Regions from separate parts of the Dryocola baronae genome, predicted to be linked through region 3. Evidence: predicted binding sites of a transcription regulator. Region 3 holds the regulator's gene; each other region holds the start of a gene.
What was found. The regulator Fur, encoded in region 3, represses iron uptake genes when iron is present. The targets are predictions, from matches to a motif close to ATAATAATGAGAACNACTATCAA.
Positions count from the first base shown of each region.

Region 1 (4,562 bases), 1.3 Mb from region 3:
GAGTTTTTATTTGTGAGCGCCCGCCCGGTAAAAAGTCTGCATTCGGTACTTTTGCAACATTCGCCACCCTATCCCGCCGAATTTCGGCTAAGGTTTTCATAGGGTTGATCGCGGTAAACTTTGGCTGCGATCCTGCAAAGGAGAATAATAGATGATAAATCCCGGTTTGCGCCGTCCGCGTACCTTACTGCTCGCAGTCCAGATGGCGCTTGGCAGCGCCTTCGTTACCTTCACCCTCCCGGCCACCGCCGATGACAATCCGCAGATTCGCACCCAGCCGCAGCCGCCTGACGCCCTGCTCGGCCCGCTGTTTACCGACGTGCAGTCCGCGAAGCTTTTCCCCGATCAGAAAACGTTTGCCGACGCCGTGCCGAAAAGCGACCCGCTGATGATTCTGGCGGACTACCGCATGCAGCGCAGCCAGTCGAGCTTCGACCTGCAGCATTTCGTTGAAGTGAACTTCGTGCTGCCGAAAGAAGGCGAGAAGTACGTGCCGCCGGAAGGCCAGACGCTGCGCGAGCACATTGACGGCCTGTGGCCGGTGCTGACGCGCTCCACCGAAAGCGTCGGCAAATGGGATTCCCTGCTGCCGCTGCCGAAGCCGTATGTGGTACCGGGCGGCCGCTTCCGCGAGGTCTATTACTGGGACAGTTACTTCACCATGCTGGGGCTTGCGGAAAGCGGCCACTGGGACAAAGTCCAGGACATGACGGATAACTTCGCCAGCGAAATTGACGCCTGGGGGCACATCCCGAACGGCAACCGCAGCTACTACCTGAGCCGCTCCCAGCCGCCGTTCTTTGCCTTTATGGTCGAACTGCTTGCCAGCCACAGCGGCGACGAGGTGTACAGCAAGTATCTGCCGCAGCTTAAGCAGGAGTACGCCTACTGGATGGAAGGCAGCGACGCGCTGCAGCCGGGTGAGCAAAACAAACGCGTCGTGAAGCTGAAAGACGGCTCCGTGCTTAACCGCTACTGGGACGACCGCGACACGCCGCGTACCGAATCCTGGCTCGACGACGTGACCACCGCGAAAAACAATCCAAACCGCCCGGCGACCGAGATCTACCGCGATCTGCGCGCCGGTGCGGCATCCGGCTGGGATTTCAGCTCGCGCTGGATGGACAACCCGAACCAGCTCGGTTCGATTCGCACCACCTCCATCGTGCCGGTGGATCTGAACTCCCTGATGTACCAGCTTGAGAAAACGCTGGCGCACGCCAGCAGCGTGGCGAAAGACAACACCGCCGCGGGCGAATATCAGCAGCTGGCCGACGCGCGTCAGAAGGCCATCGAGGCGAACCTGTGGAACGCCAAAGAAGGCTGGTATGCCGACTACGATCTGAAGCGCAACGCGGTGCGCAGCCAGCTGACGGCGGCCGCGCTGTTCCCGCTGTACGTCCACTCGGCCTCGAAAGAGCATGCCGATAAAATGGCGAGCGTCACGCGTTCCCAGCTCCTGAAGGCCGGCGGCCTTGCCACCACCAACGTGAAAACGGGCCAGCAGTGGGATGCGCCAAACGGCTGGGCGCCGCTGCAGTGGGTGGCAACCGAGGGGCTGCAAAACTACAACCACAAGGATCTCGCCATGGAGGTGACCTGGCGCTTCCTGACCAACGTGCAGCAGACCTATAACCGCGAGCAGAAGCTGGTGGAAAAATATGACGTGTCGTCGACGGGTACGGGCGGCGGCGGCGGGGAATATCCGCTGCAGGACGGCTTCGGCTGGACCAACGGCGTAACGCTGAAAATGCTGGACCTGCTGTGCGGCAAAGAGAAGCCCTGTGACTCGACGCCGGATAAGCTGCCTTCGGCAACGCCCGGCCCGGTGACCGAAACCGCGCCGGTGAAAGCGGCACAGTAGCGTTTATGTCGGGTGGCGCTGCGCTTACCCGACCTACAGTTTAGATTTTGTAGGGGGGATAAGCGCAGCGCCATCCACCAAACACCCCCCGAAAACACCTGTCTTATCAGGGCTTTTTCGCCCGCCTCCCCCGCCAAAATCTGCACTTGAATCCAGAAACAATAACGATAATAATTCGCATTCTAAAAATGCAGTGGCACCCTCTGATGCCCCGGTCGTTCCGGCTCGCGGCGTCCGTTCGTGATTACAACTTTACCTTCACGGGAAAATAATAAGATGAAACTGGCATTCACCGTAAAGCGCTCCGCTTTACTCTGCGCGCTTGCACTTGCCGCACCGGGATTGGCTATGGCAGAAGACACGGTTGTCGTCACCGCTAAGCCTGCGGACACCGCAACTTCACCGACTCAGGGATACACCGCCAGCACCACGCGCGGCGCGACGAAAACCGACCAGCCGGTTATCACCACCGGCCAGTCCATTTCCGTCATCACCCGCCAGCAGATAGAAGATCAGGGCGCTTTGTCCGTGAACAGCGCGCTCAACTACACGCCGGGCGTTTTCACCGGCTTTGCGGGCGGCGCAACGCGCTATGATACCGTTGCCCTGCGCGGCTTCCACGGCGGCGACGTGAACAATATCTTCTTAGACGGCCTGCGCCTGATGAGCGACGGCGGCAGCTACAACGTTGTGCAGGTCGATCCGTGGTTCCTCGAACGCATCGACGTGATCAAAGGCCCGTCCTCCGCGCTTTACGGCCAGACGGTGCCGGGCGGGCTGGTGATGGAAACCTCCAAGCGTCCGCAGTTTGTTGAAGAAGGCCACGTCCGCGCGATTTACGGCAATCACAACACCAACGGCACCGCGTTCGACTACACCAACGCCATTAACGACCAGTGGGCCTGGCGGATCACCGGCATGACCCGCAACACCGATACGCAGTATGAAAATACCCGCGAAGAGCGTTACGCCATTGCGCCGTCCGTGCTCTGGCAGCCGGACGACAATACCTCCCTGCTGCTGCGCGCCTATCTGGAAAAAGATCCGTCCGGCGGCTTCCACGGCTCGGTTCCAGGGGACGGCAGCCTGTATTCCTCCACCGGCCGCAAGCTGGATACCGGCTTCTCTGACGTCGAACCGGGCAACGACGAATTCAAACGCCACCAGCAGATTTACAGCTACGAGTTCGCCCACAGCTTCAACGACGTCTGGGCCTTCCGCTCCAACGCGAGCTATACCCATTCGAACGTCGGCCTGAAGCAGGCCTACCAGATTGGCTGGGCGGACGCGGCGCACGACGAACTGTCGCGCTACTACAGCGGTGAAACCTCATCCCTTGACGCCTGGGCTATCGACAACCAGCTGGAAGCCGACTTCGCCACCGGCGAGCTGGAACACAGGGTCGTGCTGGGCGGTGAATACCACAAGTTCACCAATAACCTGTCCGACGATTCCGCCTACACCACCAATCTCAATCCGTGGACCGGTCAATCCGGCGGCCCTGGCGGCTTCTACTATTACGATCCGCGCGACCCGACCTACGCCACCATCAACCAGGGTTTGCTGACCAAATCCGGCAAGCGTCAGTACGAGCAAAGCGGCGTTTATCTACAGGATGATATGAAGTGGAACCAGTGGCACATGACGCTGTCCGGCCGCTACGACCATCTCGTCACCAAAAGCCACATCGTTGCGCCAGCCATTGACAGCGACGTGACCGATAACCGTACCGACGACCACTTCAGCGGCCGCGCCTCCCTGCTGTACGCGTTTGAAAACGGCATTTCTCCGTACGTCAGCTATAGCCAGGCGATTACGCCGCAGGTCCTGCCGGACGCGCAGGGCAAAACGCTTAAACCGACAACGGCCGAGCAGTATGAGGCAGGCGTGAAGTATCAGCCGGTCGGCACGGCGGATCTGTACACCGTCGCGGTTTACGATCTGACGCAGAAGGATGTCGGCAACCGTATCGTGCAGGGCAGCTACTACGAGCCTGCCGGGAAGGTTCATTCCCAGGGCGTCGAGCTTGAAGCGCGCTCCCAGTGGAACCAGCGCTTCTCCACCATCGCGGGCTACACCTGGAACAAGGTTCGCTTTAAGGATGCTATCGACGGCAACGACGGCAATACGCCGTACGTGACGCCGGATCAGATGGCCAGCCTGTGGGGCGTATTCAAAGCCGACCTCGGGATTAGCCTGGGCGCGGGCGTTCGCTACATCGGCAAGCAGTGGGCCGATAACGAAAATACCCTGCGCGTGCCGTCCGCAACCCTGCTGGACGCCATGGTGCGTGCCGACATGGGCGCGTGGACACCGGCGCTGAAAGGCGCTTACGTGCAGGTTAACGCTACCAACCTGACGGGCCGCGACTACGTTGCGGGCTGCTACGGCACCGGCTACTGCTACTGGGGCGCCGAGCGTTCCGTTATCGCAACCGTGGGTTACGATTTCTAAAGCTGTGCAAGAGCGGTGACGGGTAAACCGTCACTGCTCTTTAACGATCATGCGCCCGGTTTTTTCCGTGTAATAAACCACATTATCCGGGATATCTTTATTCACGAACGACATCGCGCCGATGACGACGTTATTACCGATCGTCAGGTCATTGCCAATAATGCAGCTGTTCGCGCCAATATCCACATTATCCCCAATAACAACGCCGCTCCTGCCGTTGTCCTCTTTAATACCGATCGTCGTA
Region 1 covers NZ_JBINNY010000001.1:2,109,279-2,113,840, reverse strand. Annotated here, with positions in the region: gene treA (alpha,alpha-trehalase TreA) at 152-1,864, shown strand; gene ACSPHG_RS09910 (TonB-dependent siderophore receptor) at 2,141-4,318, shown strand; gene ACSPHG_RS09905 (serine acetyltransferase) at 4,349-4,562, opposite strand, start outside.
Region 1: ACSPHG_RS09910 (TonB-dependent siderophore receptor) is a predicted target of Fur. The motif match lies at 2,023-2,045, and genes of this name have one in related genera.

Region 2 (4,562 bases), 910 kb from region 3:
AACCTGGTTACGCATTCGATGAGGCAAAAACAGCGCTGGCTGACCTGGTAAAGGGGCAGCACGTAGGCAAACTGGTCATCAGAGTTTCATAGCCTGATAAACATAGCGGCTTCCTGCTAATAAGCAGCAGGAAGCACTCCGGCCTGACGGGCTGGATCACCCCATCGGCGAAGGTTCGACCTGTACCAGCTGCGCCATTTCCAGTGCCCGCCCAAGACGTTTGTTGTCCACAATGGCAACCTGGTCGATTTTAGAAAGCTTGTCATAGGTGGAATAGGGAAGGGATACGCCATTAAGCCGGAGCTCTTTATGCCCATCTTACGCGGCACCCACAGAGTGGCCTGAGTCATCAGCTTACGCACAGTTTCTTTCGAAAGATGAACGCCGTGAACTTCAGGCAGTTTTTCACAGGCCAGTGTCGGGCCGAAATCGTTATAGCGTTCAATAATATTCAGCGCGTGTGCGGCCAGTCCCTGGGGCAACTGGTTGTTGCTGGATTTACCGCGACGACGGCTGGTCATGCCAAGCGGTCCATTTTCACGATAACGCGCAAGCAGACGGCGGCACTGACGATCGGAGATGCCGAGCCTCCGAGCTGCCGTCCGCGTTATCAGACGCCGGTCGATGACACCCTGAATTATCTTGAGCCGATAAACTTCATCCAATGTGAAAATCAGCATCCCTGGACGGCGAGTCTACGTGAGGGACATCTTTGCCCAAGGCAGACATCTCAATCTAGCCTCTGTAACTTAGGTGCGCATAATGTATATTATGTTAAATTGAATATCCCAACACAAACCTAATCACTGTCCTCAGGCTAATGCCGTCCCTCCCTCCCATCTCCATGACTTTTAACGCGTTCTCATTTACCACCAACCGGCGTCCCTTGATGAAACCTCAGTTGCCAACATCCACTGCTCGCTGATTTTTGCCAGATTGACGAACGCAGCGTTCTTTTACGCATATCCCCCGCGTCGTCGCGCTGCACCGTTTTGTACGTCAGCAGCATCGTGTTTTCAGAAAGCACGACCAACTGAAAATCTGCGGCTTCAATGTCGAGATCGTTTTCTTCTTCCGCCAAATCTGCCAGGGTTTGGGCTTTGTCGTAGCGTTGGCCAGAACGCCCGATCTCTTCGAATTCTTCGTGCAGCAAAGTTTCTACCTGCTGCACGTTGTTGCGCGTCGCTCTTTTATGCAGTCTGCTTTCCAGACTGCAAACCAGCGCCAGCAGCTCATCTTTCGCTTCTGTCATAAATAACCCCATGCCAAATAATGAATTCAACTATAGCAATTGAACCGCCGGACGAATCAGACGAAAATGTCGCACACTTAAGCGTCTTACGGAAATTGGAGTTCATCATCAGCCGCTCTCGTCGCTTTCTCTTTGCAGCCAAACTGAAAAAGTCCGGCATGTTTGTTGCCTCGGTGCTTTTGCTTGCCAGCTGCTCCTCTAAGCCGCCCGTGTCTTTGGTCACCCCACTCCCCCACGGCGTGAAAAAACCTTTGCCGGGTCACGAACGGCAGGAGGAAATGCGCGGCGTCTGGCTTGCGACCGTTTCCCGTCTCGACTGGCCGCCGGTATCGTCCGTTAACGGTGTTTTGAGCAATTCTGCGCGCATCAGCCAGCAGCAGCAGGCGCTGACGGCAAAGCTGGATAAGCTAAAAAGCCTCGGCATTAATACCGTTTTCTTCCAGGTTAAGCCGGACGGTACCGCGCTTTGGGCGTCCAAAATACTGCCGTGGTCAGATATGCTTACCGGCAAAATCGGCGAGGATCCGGGCTACGATCCGCTGCAGTTTATGATTGATGAGTCGCACAAGCGCGGCATAAAGGTTCACGCCTGGTTTAACCCTTATCGTATCTCCGTTAACACCAAATCATCTACCGTTGCGGAGCTAAACCGCACGCTGTCGCTCACGCCGCCAAGCGTGTTTGTGCTGCACCGCGACTGGGTACGCACCTCCGGCGACCGCTATGTATTAGACCCCGGCATTCCCGAAGTGCGTGACTGGATAACCAGCATCGTGTCGGAAGTGGTCACTAACTACCAAATCGACGGCGTGCAGTTTGACGATTATTTCTATACCGAATCCCCGGGCTTAACGCTCAACGACAGCCAGACGTACAAAACGTACGGCCAGGGCTTTAGCACCAAAGCGGACTGGCGGCGGCACAACACCCAGCAGCTTATCGCGCAGGTTTCCCATACTATCAAACAGTTAAAGCCTGACGTTGAGTTTGGCGTTAGCCCGGCTGGCGTCTGGCGTAACCGTTCTCACGATGCGGCGGGTTCCGATACGCGCGGCGCGGCGGCCTACGATGAGTCATATGCCGACACCCGCCGCTGGGTGCAGGAAGGTCTTTTGGACTACATCGCCCCGCAAATTTACTGGCCCTTCTCTCGCGACGCGGCCCGCTACGACGTGCTGGCAAAATGGTGGGCCGACGTAGTTAAGCCGACGAATACGCGGCTTTATATTGGCGTTGCGCTCTACAAGGTGGGTATGCCTTCGAAGAACGAGCCGGACTGGATGGTCAGCGGCGGCGTGCCGGAGCTGAAAAAACAGATCGACCTGAACGAGTCTCTACCGCAGATCGGCGGCACCATTTTATTCCGCGAAAACTTCCTGAACGAGCCGCAGACGCAGAGCGCGGTGAACTATATCAGGAGCAGATGGGGTAGCTAATCCCTTAATAAGACGGATCTTTTGTAAGTAATGTTAACATTGTAAATGCAAATAATTGTCATTATCATCGCTGATTCAATTATAAAATGCATTATTGCAGACAGTGATTATCATGACAGGTTATTCATTTGGCACCCCTTCCGTTCGCAGGGCGCGGCTTAATTCTCAGATTTTGATCCTTTCTACGTTCGTTTTCGGCGGCCACGCCTGGGCCGCCGAATCGACAAAGGAAGACACGCTCACCGTTACCGCCACCACGAATCCAGACGGCTCGTCGACCCGCTACGGTCAGGACGAAGCCTCGGTTGCGAGTCGTACCAGCACGCCGCGCGCTGAAACGCCCCAGTCGATAAGCGTCGTGACCTCACAGGTTATCGATGACTACGCCGTTTCCAGTCTTAATGACGCGATGAAGTTTGTCAGCGGCGTGACGCAGGGCAATACCTTAGGCGGCATCGAGGACGGCTTTGTAAAGCGCGGGTTCGGCTCCAACAGCGACGGCTCGGTGTTTATCGACGGCGTGCGCAGCAACCAGGGGCTGGCGATGGATGCCAGCATCGATCGCGTCGAGGTGCTAAAAGGCTCCGCCTCCCTGCTCTATGGGATCTTAAATCCGGGCGGCGTCATCAATCTGGTGACTAAAAAGCCGCAGTACGACTGGAACACGCGCGTTAGCGGCGTCAGCAGCAGCAACGGCGGTGGTTCAGGAACGATCGATGTGACCGGCCCGCTCGGCAACGGTTTTGCGTTCCGCCTGGTAGCCGAACGCCAGCGCGAGGACTACTGGCGCAACTTTGGCGTCGATGAGCACACGCTGATTGCCCCTTCCCTAAGCTGGTACGGCGAAAAAGCCTCTTTTAATATCGCCTACGTCGAAAACAAATACGACATTCCTTACGATCGCGGCACCGCATTTATCGACGGCAAGCCGCTCGATATCCCTTACAACCGCCGCATTGACGACGGCGCAAACCACGCCTGGGGCAAAAACAAACGCCTGTCGGTCAACTACGGCTATAGGCTTGACGACACCTGGGAAACCACTCTCAGCTACGCGTGGATGCAGCGCCGCTACGACAGCAACGAAGTCCGCGCCACCGCCGTCGACACCACGACCGGGATTGTGTCGCGCCGGGCCGACGCCAACCGTGGGTTCAACCACCAAACCGATTACGTTTCCTGGGACGTCAGCGGCAGCCCGCAGATTTTCGGCATGACGCACGATCTCACGCTCGGGGCCGACTATGAGCAAAACGAAACCTACAAGGCGTACTCTTATCGCGGCAAAGTCTCTAAAACCTTCAATATGTACAACCCGGTTTATGGCGAAGAGCCGATAACCGACGGCAGCACCTACAGCGATAAAAACAGCAACCTGCGCACCAACCTCTACAGCCGTTCGCTGTTTGCCAAAGACAGCATTCATCTAAACGAACAATGGATTGCCGTGCTGGGCGGGCGGTTCCAGCGCTATACCCAAACAAGCAGCGCCGGTTGGGTGAATCCGCAAACTACGCTTAACGATCGCGGCGACGCCTTCCTTCCGCAGGCCGGGCTGGTCTACAAAATCCTGCCGGAAGTCTCGCTTTACGGCAGCTACAGCAGGTCGTTCACGCCGTCGACGCAGACCGACGATAACGGCGACGTCGCCTCCACCGAAAAAGGCACCACCTATGAAATAGGTGCCAAATGGCAGATGACGCCGCAGCTGACCGGCACGCTGGCCGTCTACCGAATCGACGAAGACGATATGTCGGTGTTCATCAACGGCGTGACGCGCAACATTCCGCAAGCGCGCTCCACCGGCGCGGAGCTGGAGCTGAGCGGCGAAGTCACCCCGGACTGGAACGTCGTCGCCAACTACAGCTACGACA
Region 2 covers NZ_JBINNY010000001.1:2,543,651-2,548,212, forward strand. Annotated here, with positions in the region: gene ACSPHG_RS11965 (hypothetical protein) at 1-92, shown strand, start outside; partial or broken gene ACSPHG_RS11970 (helix-turn-helix domain-containing protein) at 318-680, opposite strand; gene ACSPHG_RS11975 (nuclear transport factor 2 family protein) at 863-1,252, opposite strand; gene ACSPHG_RS11980 (glycoside hydrolase family 10-like protein) at 1,411-2,688, shown strand; gene ACSPHG_RS11985 (TonB-dependent siderophore receptor) at 2,801-4,562, shown strand, end outside.
Region 2: ACSPHG_RS11985 (TonB-dependent siderophore receptor) is a predicted target of Fur. The motif match lies at 2,734-2,756, and genes of this name have one in related genera.

Region 3 (4,562 bases):
ACTGATTAAAAACAGACCGACTGGCCGCAAGAAGTGGCTAACGCGTTGGCGCGCCGTACATGCTGATGTATGATGGCGCGCTTAAATGCGACCTGAGCACTCTGCTCGCAGCATCCGAATTTCCTGTCAGTACTCTAATCATGGCAAAAGAACAAACGGACCGTACTACATTAGATCTGTTCGCGGACGAGCGTCGCCCGGGGCGGCCAAAAACCAATCCGCTTACGCGTGACGAGCAGCTGCGCATCAATAAGCGCAACCAGCTCAAACGCGATAAAGTACGCGGCCTGAAACGAGTAGAGCTAAAACTCAACAACGAAGCGGTAGATGCGCTTAATCATCTTGCTGAAGCCAGAAACATCAGCCGCAGCGAACTGATTGAAGAGATGTTGCTAGCGCAGCTAAAACAACACCTCAGCTGATCTTCTGCCTTCCATCCCTAACATTAAGTGAAAAGTGGGCGCGAATTGCGCCGTCATGTTGCAGTCTGTGCACAACGCTATGATAGCTGTTTCCGCACTGTAAGCTGTTCTGCTATGATTGCCCTATCTGTGGGCAACATTCAGCCACCATACCATTAAGTTTCAAGAGGTTATTTTACTCATGGCAATCGTAGGCATTTTCTTCGGCAGCGACACCGGTAACACCGAAAACATCGCAAAAATGATCCAAAAGCAGCTCGGTAAAGACGTGGCTGAAGTGCGCGACATTGCGAAGAGCAGCAAAGAAGACCTGGAAGGCTTCGACATTCTGCTGCTCGGTATCCCGACCTGGTACTACGGCGAAGCGCAGTGCGACTGGGATGACTTCTTCCCTACGCTTGAAGAAGTGGATTTCAACGGCAAACTGGTTGCGCTGTTTGGCTGCGGCGATCAGGAAGATTACGCAGAATATTTCTGTGATGCGCTCGGCACCATCCGCGACATCATCGAACCACGCGGCGCGGCGATTGTCGGCCACTGGCCTACTGCGGGCTACCACTTCGAAGCGTCCAAAGGTTTGGCAGACGACGACCACTTCGTAGGCCTTGCTATCGATGAAGACCGCCAGCCGGAACTGACCGCAGAGCGTGTTGAGAAATGGACAAAGCAGGTTGCTGAAGAGCTGAATCTGGCTGACATCATTAGCGCCTGATGCACTAGGGCGCAAGCAAATCACTTGCGCCTTATTGATAGGTATTATCAATGAAAATAATTGCTACAATTTTGTAACTTTTTTGTCTATCCCTGTACAATATCCCACAGGTCACCTTTGCTAGCCTGCCAGCAAACGGCGACTCCGCCACGATTTTTTAGCTGTGTTATGCTTCATACTTGCAGTTTCTATTTAGACGTGGCTGTACTATACCCACATGAGTTGGGTATATAATGAGACGCATTCACTTAACGCTCAAATGAGTTCGAGCAAAACGTTAAGCAACAGGACAATTTCCGCATGACTGACAACAATACTGCACTTAAGAAAGCCGGCCTGAAAGTCACGCTTCCACGATTAAAAATCCTTGAAGTGTTACAGGAACCGGTAAACCATCATGTCAGTGCGGAAGACTTATACAAGCGTCTGATTGATATGGGTGAAGAGATTGGTCTGGCGACGGTTTACCGCGTACTGAACCAGTTTGATGACGCAGGTATCGTTACCCGTCATAACTTCGAAGGTGGCAAGTCAGTCTTTGAACTGACCCAGCAGCACCATCACGATCACCTGATATGCCTGGACTGCGGCAAGGTTATTGAATTCAGCGATGACTCAATTGAAGCCCGCCAGCGTGAAATCGCCTCCCGTCATGGTATTCGTCTGACCAACCACAGTCTGTACCTTTACGGCCACTGCGCCGAAGGCGACTGCCGCACCGACGAAAACGCTCACGAAATCAGCGAAAAGTAATCCGCATACTGCCTTCCCTTTCGGGGGAAGACAAACAAAAAAACCGGTGATTAACTCACCGGTTTTTTTATGCCCCAAGTAACCTTACTTGTTGTTACTGCGGATCTCCTGCCAGATTTTATCGCACTTGGCTTTCACGGCCTGGTCGTTGCCCGTTTGGGTTGCCTGGATGCAGTTTTGGTAGTCCAGCGTGCGCACCGTCTCTTTCTGTGCAAATTCCTGATGCTTCTTGTCTTTCGCCAGCTCGTTGAGCATATTCTGGCAGCCCTTAACTTTGTCCGGGTTTCCTTCAGCACTGTTGATGCAGGCGCTGTAATCCTGCTTAAGCTGGGAGTCTTCCGGTGCCGTTTGTGGCTGCGCGCATGCCGTTAAGCCTAAAGCCATCGCGGCCATCAATATTACTTTTTTCATGCTCGATATCCTTAAGAAGACCGGGCAACGTAGCGCCCGGCGTCAAATCAGAAGATGGTGAACGGTGCGATAACGATGAACTTGACGTCGCGCTCATCCTGGAAGATGTTGCCGTAACCGCCGCCCCAGCTTGGGATATCGGAATGGTTGTCGTACTGAGTAAAGTGCAGTTTGAACAGCGTACCTTTCGCGCGGCCGTCCTGCACGGTGTACAGGGCGTCAAGACTGTAAGAGGACTCTTTCAGGCGACGGTCTGCATCGTAGTAGCCATCGGTCGTTGGGGTAGAGCTTGGTTTCGCATCCCAGGCATAAACGTAAGATGCGCCTACCGCCCAGCCAGCCAGGTTCCAGTTGCTAAGGTCATACATTGCGCCTGCGAATACCGCTTTTTCGCCGTTGGCGTTGAAGTCGGAGCGGTTATCCCACCACACGTCAAGACGACCGTTGGAGGAGGCGTAGGTTGGGGTCATACGCTGCAGGAAGTAGCCCTGCTGGCCGTCCGCCTTAACCATAGTTCCTTCTAAGCGCAGATCGACCTGGCCGATTTTGTAGCCAAGGGTCAGCGCCTGCAGCCACGCGGTGCCGTCGTAAATATCGTTCACGCCGCCGTTGGAGACTTTGTCCCGCGTACCGTAGAACTGATAGCTGGTGGTCAGAGGGCTGCCAGCGATATCAAACTTGTAGCTTGCTTTAGTGAAGTACTGGTCAATGTAGCCCTGCGCCTGACCGAATGCGGCTTCCAGCACCAGGTCATTTTTAAAGTCGTACTTCGCGCCAACGGAATGCAGGTAATCAACCTTGGTGTTCTTATCGTTCTGATAGAACTTATCCATTTCGAGGTGCCATGGGGATTTATATTCGTTAGTCCACATATAGGAGAAACTTAATGCGCCCGCGTCACCATAATCGAAGTTAGCCCCAGCTTCAGCCCCTTGATAGGTACCCGGCATAAAGCTCCAGTGCGGAGCTAATAAAGTCTGGCCGGTCGGCTGAATGTAGCCTGCGCGAGCCCAAACTGGACCGTATTTAAATTTTGCTGCGGCTTTATAAAGACTAATTCCACTCTTATCCCCGGAATAATCTTCGTCATAGGCTTTGTTTTTTGAAGAGAATGCAATTTCGTTCGGGTGACCGCTGTCGCCGTTCTCCGCCATTTCAATCGCGGTAAATGCCGCAATATCTAAACCGAACATGTCGGCCGCATAGCCAGACTGGAAGTCTAAGTTGGCGTTCCAGGTTGAGTGGGAAAGGTTGGTTTCGTATTTGTTAGTGTTTACATCTTTACGATCGCGCTCACGCTGCCAGTAATAAATACCGCCGGTAAGCGTTGAATCATCAATGAAGCCCGCACCCACTGCCTGTGGAACAACAACAATGCCTGACAGAGCTGTGACACCTGCAATTGCAAGCGCCAGCGCACTACGTTTGCCACTAAACGTACGCATATTGAAATCCTCTTTGACGTATAAATAATCACCCGGTGTTAAAGCACCTGACGGCGAAAAAAATTAAAATGCCTTACGGCCAATAGCGGTCATGAATATTTCCCGCATCACTGCTGTGCTTAAGACTATTTTTCGCGACGCGAATTATCAACGACTTTATCAGAGAGAATTCCCATATTATGACGAAGTGCACATAATCTATGAGTATTTGTAACAATTTGCTTTAGCAGCGTTTTATGCCATTAAATTAAAAATATTGAGCATAATCACGCAAATGAAAGCGCTCTCACGCTGGGTAATGAGAACCTTTCAACTTAGTGGTCAATAGCGGAGGATTATTACCAACGCAACAATGCGGCATTAATTCGCTTTAAAAATGTTCACAAACTTTTAACCAGCTGAACAATAAGCGAAAAAAAACGCCGCGTAAGGCGGCGTTCTTATTATCAGGCGAATGTATTAATCGCCGATTTTTGCCCATGTGTCACGCAGGCCAACGGTGCGGTTGAACACCAGTTTGGTAGCGGTTGCATAGCGGCTGTCGAGGCAGAAATAACCTTCGCGCTCAAACTGGTAGGCTTTGCCTTTTTCTGCATTTTGCAGGCTTGGCTCAACAAAACCCTGTTTGATAATCAGAGATTCCGGATTGATGGTCGCGAGGAAATCTTCCGCAGCGCCAGGGTTTGCGACGCTGAACAGACGGTCGTAGAGACGAATCTCTACCGGCAGCGCGTGAGCCGCGCTTACCCAGTGAATCACGCCCTTAACTTTACGGCCATCCGCCGGGTCTTTACTCAGCGTTTCCGGGTCGTAGGTGCA
Region 3 covers NZ_JBINNY010000001.1:3,449,218-3,453,779, forward strand. Annotated here, with positions in the region: gene ybfF (esterase) at 1-5, shown strand, start outside; gene ybfE (LexA regulated protein) at 141-422, shown strand; gene fldA (flavodoxin FldA) at 604-1,134, shown strand; gene fur (ferric iron uptake transcriptional regulator) at 1,435-1,887, shown strand; gene chiQ (ChiQ/YbfN family lipoprotein) at 1,972-2,298, opposite strand; gene chiP (chitoporin ChiP) at 2,346-3,743, opposite strand; gene glnS (glutamine--tRNA ligase) at 4,203-4,562, opposite strand, start outside.

Region 4 (4,562 bases), 1.6 Mb from region 3:
TTTGACGGTTTTCTTGCCCGGCGCTGGAACCAAAGCACCCGATTCGGGGCATTTCTCGATCCGGTAGCGGATAAGGTGATGGTCGTCGTGGCGCTGGTGCTCATCGTTGAGCACTATCACGCCTGGTGGGTGACGCTGCCTGCGGCCACCATGATCGCGAGGGAAATCATCATCTCCGCCCTGCGCGAGTGGATGGCGGAAATCGGCAAGCGCAGCAGCGTTGCGGTGTCGTGGATTGGCAAAACCAAAACCATGGCGCAGATGCTGGCGCTTATCGGTATGCTCTGGCGTCCAAATATGTGGATCGAGTACGCCGGGATCGGCCTGTTCTTCATCGCCGCGGTGTTAACTTTCTGGTCAATGTTCCAATATTTAGCCGCCGCGCGCGGTGATTTGCTCGAACCTTGATCTAAGCGACGCAAAATTCAGCAAACGAAACGCAGTGCAGGAAAATTTCATTGACTCACTGCGCCATCTAAGTAGAATGCATCGCATCGAACGGCAGCACAGCTTGCCGGAAGATAATAAAATCAAGTGATTAACCAAACTCACTTGTACAGATTTGCGGGAATAGCTCAGTTGGTAGAGCACGACCTTGCCAAGGTCGGGGTCGCGAGTTCGAGTCTCGTTTCCCGCTCCAAATTTAAGTAACAGGGTTCTCTGTTACTGCCTGAAAAGGCAACAAAAGTTTTGGCGCGTTAGCAAAGCGGTTATGTAGCGGATTGCAAATCCGTCTAGTCCGGTTCGACTCCGGAACGCGCCTCCACTTTCTTCCCGAGCCCGGGTGGTGAAATCGGTAGACACAAGGGATTTAAAATCCCTCGGCTTATGGCTGTGCGGGTTCAAGTCCCGCCCCGGGCACCATGGGAAAGACAAGAATAAAATCAATGATAAGCAGTGTCGTGCAAACCACCTTCGGGTGGTTTTTTATTGCCTGTAATATCCCTTCCGACTATCTTGCCTGATAATTACTCTATTCTTCACCGCCGGGCGCGCGTGAAACCTATTCGCTACAGGAGCAGGAACATGAACCAGGGACCATTAACCGAAGAAGAGATTGAGTGGCTCGACGAGGTGCTGATGAAGCACGCCACCGAACGCTCAATCATGGACGTAGCCGAGATGGACGGCCTGCTGACGGCTATTCTGTCCGGGCCAAAAGAAGTGGGCCCGGAAGCGACCTTCGCGGCATTCTGGGGCGGGGAAGGCGACCAGCCGCTGTGGGAGTCCGAAGGCGAGCTGAAAAAATTCGTTGAGCTGACGTTCAAGCACGTGAACGACATTGCCGAACGCCTTAGCAGCTATCCGGATCAGTACGAGCCGCTGTTTGGCACCAGCATCGTCGAAGAGCAGGAGTTCACCATCGTTGAAGAATGGTGCTTCGGCTACATGCGTGGCGTAATGCTGTGGGATGTTTCACCGCTGCCGGAAGAGCTGGTAACGATGCTTGAGCCGATTGCCCTGCACGGGCTGGAGGAGAAGTTCGACAAGCTTGATGAGCTTTCCCATGAGGCGTTCATCGACAGTATTGAAGAGATCAAGCCTGCCGCGCTTGCCGTTACGGCATACTGGATGAAAAAAGAACATTCCAGCCTGCACTGATCGTAAAAAAGCCGGAGCGCAAAACGCTCCGGCCCGTTCAATCCCTTTCTGAATTAAGCCTGGGTATCGAGAGTGGCAAGCTCTTTATCGACAAAATACAGGCCTTCACCGCTTTTACCGACCAGGCTGAGTTTATCCAGCACCGATTTAAACAGTTTTTCTTCTTCATGCTGTTCGGCAACGTACCACTGCAGGAAATTAAACGTCGGGTAATCCTGGGACGTCATCGCCGCGTGGGCCAGTTCATTAATCTTGCGGGTAATTAACTGCTCGTGTTCGTAGGTCGCGTTAAATAACGCGTCCAGAGAAGAATATTCGCTGAACGGAGTCGGCACCGCGTTAATGCGCGGCATATTTCCGGTATCGGTCAGGTAGGCAAACAGGCGCTGCATGTGCTCCATCTCTTCCTGAGCGTGGCGACGCAGGAAGGCCGCCGCGCCTTCGAAGCTGTGGTAGCTGCACCATGCGCTCATCTGCTGGTAAAGCAGCGAGGAATACAGCTCAAGGTTCATTTGTTCGTTAAGTTTTTCGACCATTTCTGTTTTCAGCATAGCGCACTCCGTTTAATCGCTCGTAAGTGGCGCTACTCTATTTTTTTAATTTCAATAATGCAAATAGAATGTTAATTAATTTATTGTAATGAGAATGGTTGCTAATATTATTCTTCTTTAATGACGAAATTAAATTTCGGTATTAATAGTCATTCGTCTTTAGCCGTAATTATTATATTTTTTATTTGCGACAAACATATGGCTTAAGTCTGGATGAACAAAATAACCCTCCGTGGACTAAGCCTATGAACCCATTAGAAATTCATATGCTTAAATAATCTTACCGCCGCCATTTACCTGCCGCACGGGCTGTGGCTAAATACGTTTTTTTCGCAAAATCATAAATCACATGAATATTCTTCACTTTTTGCTCGCCTTGGTGGTGATCCTCGCTCTCGCATGGCTGGTCAGCTTCGATCGCAAAACCATTCGTCTGCGTTATTTAATACAGCTGATAGTCATTGAGGCCGCCCTGGCGTTCTTCTTCCTGCACTCCGACAGCGGCCTGTTCGTTATCAACGGCGTTTCCGGTTTCTTCGGCCAGCTGCTGACCTTCGCCGCGCAGGGCAGCGATTTCGTCTTCGGCGGCATGAGCAAGCAGGGGCTGGCGTTTATCTTCCTCGGCGTACTGTGTCCGATAATCTTTATCTCCGCGCTAATCGGCATATTGCAGCACTTTCGCATTCTGCCGTGGATTATCCGCATTGTCGGCACGCTGCTGTCAAAAGTAAACGGCATGGGCAAGCTCGAGTCGTTCAACGCCATCAGCTCGCTGATTCTCGGGCAGTCGGAAAACTTTATCGCCTACAAACAGATACTCGGTGATTTAAGCTCGCGCCGCCTGTTTACGATGGCCGCGACCGCCATGTCGACGGTATCGCTTTCCATTGTTGGCGCGTACATGACGATGCTGGACCCAAAATACGTGGTCGCAGCCCTGGTGCTTAACGTATTCAGCACCTTTATTATTTTGTCGATCATTAACCCGCGCGGTCAGGAAGACGAGCCGGAAATCAGGCTGGAAAAGCTGCACGAGGCGCAGAGCTTCTTTGAAATGCTGGGCGAATACATTCTCGCAGGCTTTAAGGTAGCGATGATCATTCTGGCGATGCTGATTGGCTTTATCGCGCTCATCAGCGCCCTGAACGCGCTGTTCGCCGCGATCTTCGGGCACAGCTTCCAACAGCTGCTCGGCTACGTGTTCTATCCGTTTGCGTGGCTGGTGGGCATTCCGCAGCAGGACGCTCTACAGGCGGCGGGCATAATGGCCACTAAGCTTGTTGCCAACGAGTTTGTGGCGATGATCGAGCTGCAAAAGGTGATGTCCGGCCTGACCCCGCGCGGTCTGGGGATCCTGTCGGTATTCCTGGTATCGTTTGCGAACTTTGCCTCAATCGGCATCGTGGCCGGAGCGATTAAAGGCCTGAACGAGAAGCAGGGGAATGCGGTTTCTCGCTTTGGCCTACGCCTTGTCTACGGCGCAACGCTGGTGAGCCTGCTTTCGGCGGCCTTTGCCGGATTGGTACTGTAATAAAAACGGCGGGATGATTGTCCCGCCGTTGTTTTAGAAGTGGACGCACACGGGCTGGTCAACCCTCATGACCGAATCCTGCGCGAAACGAGATTTATAAATCCCCCGCAGCGCCTCAATTTTTGACTCGCTCTCTTTGTCCGTCGAATGGATCAGCATCAGCGCTTTGCTCTGTTCGCGCGCCAGCTTCCCGTCGTTCCCCAGCCACTGGCCTTTTGCATCAAACACCGTTAGCCCGTCGCGAAAGCGCGGCGTGACGTCGCTGTCGATAAAGGTTTGCCACTCTTTAGCGGTAATATCCGCGCCCGCCGGGCGGCTCAGGCCGAAATAGAGCGTGGTTTGGGTCATCGCGCTGTCAGCCGGGCAGGCCGCGGCGAGGGCGTAAGTTTTTGGCGCTGGCTGAACGCAGCCCGCAAGCGTCAGGGCAAGCAGGCCCGCTATCGTGGCTTTATAAAAAGTCATTCTTCACCTGTCATCATCATTAAAATTACTGCACGACCGTTTGATCCCTGAGATATTTTTCCATGCCAATCCCACGGCACTGGTATTCAAGGGTAACCTTCTGATTTAAACACAAAGCCCCGCTGCTCAGGCTACAGGTTTTTATCGGTTCGCCATATGGGAAAGCCGCAATATAGCCCCACTGCTGGCACTGATGGCTGGCGGTGGACTGCGCGACGTAGCTATCAACCTTCGCGGTTTGCAGCGGTGAGAGATCGAATCCAAGGCGCACTACGCCTGCGGTTTCGCTGCTTTTGACGGGCTGAGGGGTTTTATTGATGGTGCAGCCACCCAGCGCAAGGGCGGCAAAAAGCCAGGAGTAACGATACATAGCGATAAGCCTCTGTCGGCACTTTTTTGCATGGTAGCACGTCTAA
Region 4 covers NZ_JBINNY010000001.1:1,874,858-1,879,419, forward strand. Annotated here, with positions in the region: gene pgsA (CDP-diacylglycerol--glycerol-3-phosphate 3-phosphatidyltransferase) at 1-408, shown strand, start outside; tRNA gene ACSPHG_RS08765 (tRNA-Gly) at 565-640, shown strand; tRNA gene ACSPHG_RS08770 (tRNA-Cys) at 693-766, shown strand; tRNA gene ACSPHG_RS08775 (tRNA-Leu) at 779-864, shown strand; gene ACSPHG_RS08780 (UPF0149 family protein) at 1,027-1,602, shown strand; gene ftnA (non-heme ferritin) at 1,656-2,153, opposite strand; gene ACSPHG_RS08790 (NupC/NupG family nucleoside CNT transporter) at 2,503-3,684, shown strand; gene ACSPHG_RS08795 (DUF3574 domain-containing protein) at 3,718-4,146, opposite strand; gene yecR (YecR family lipoprotein) at 4,172-4,516, opposite strand.
Region 4: ftnA (non-heme ferritin) is a predicted target of Fur. The motif match lies at 2,242-2,264, and genes of this name have one in related genera.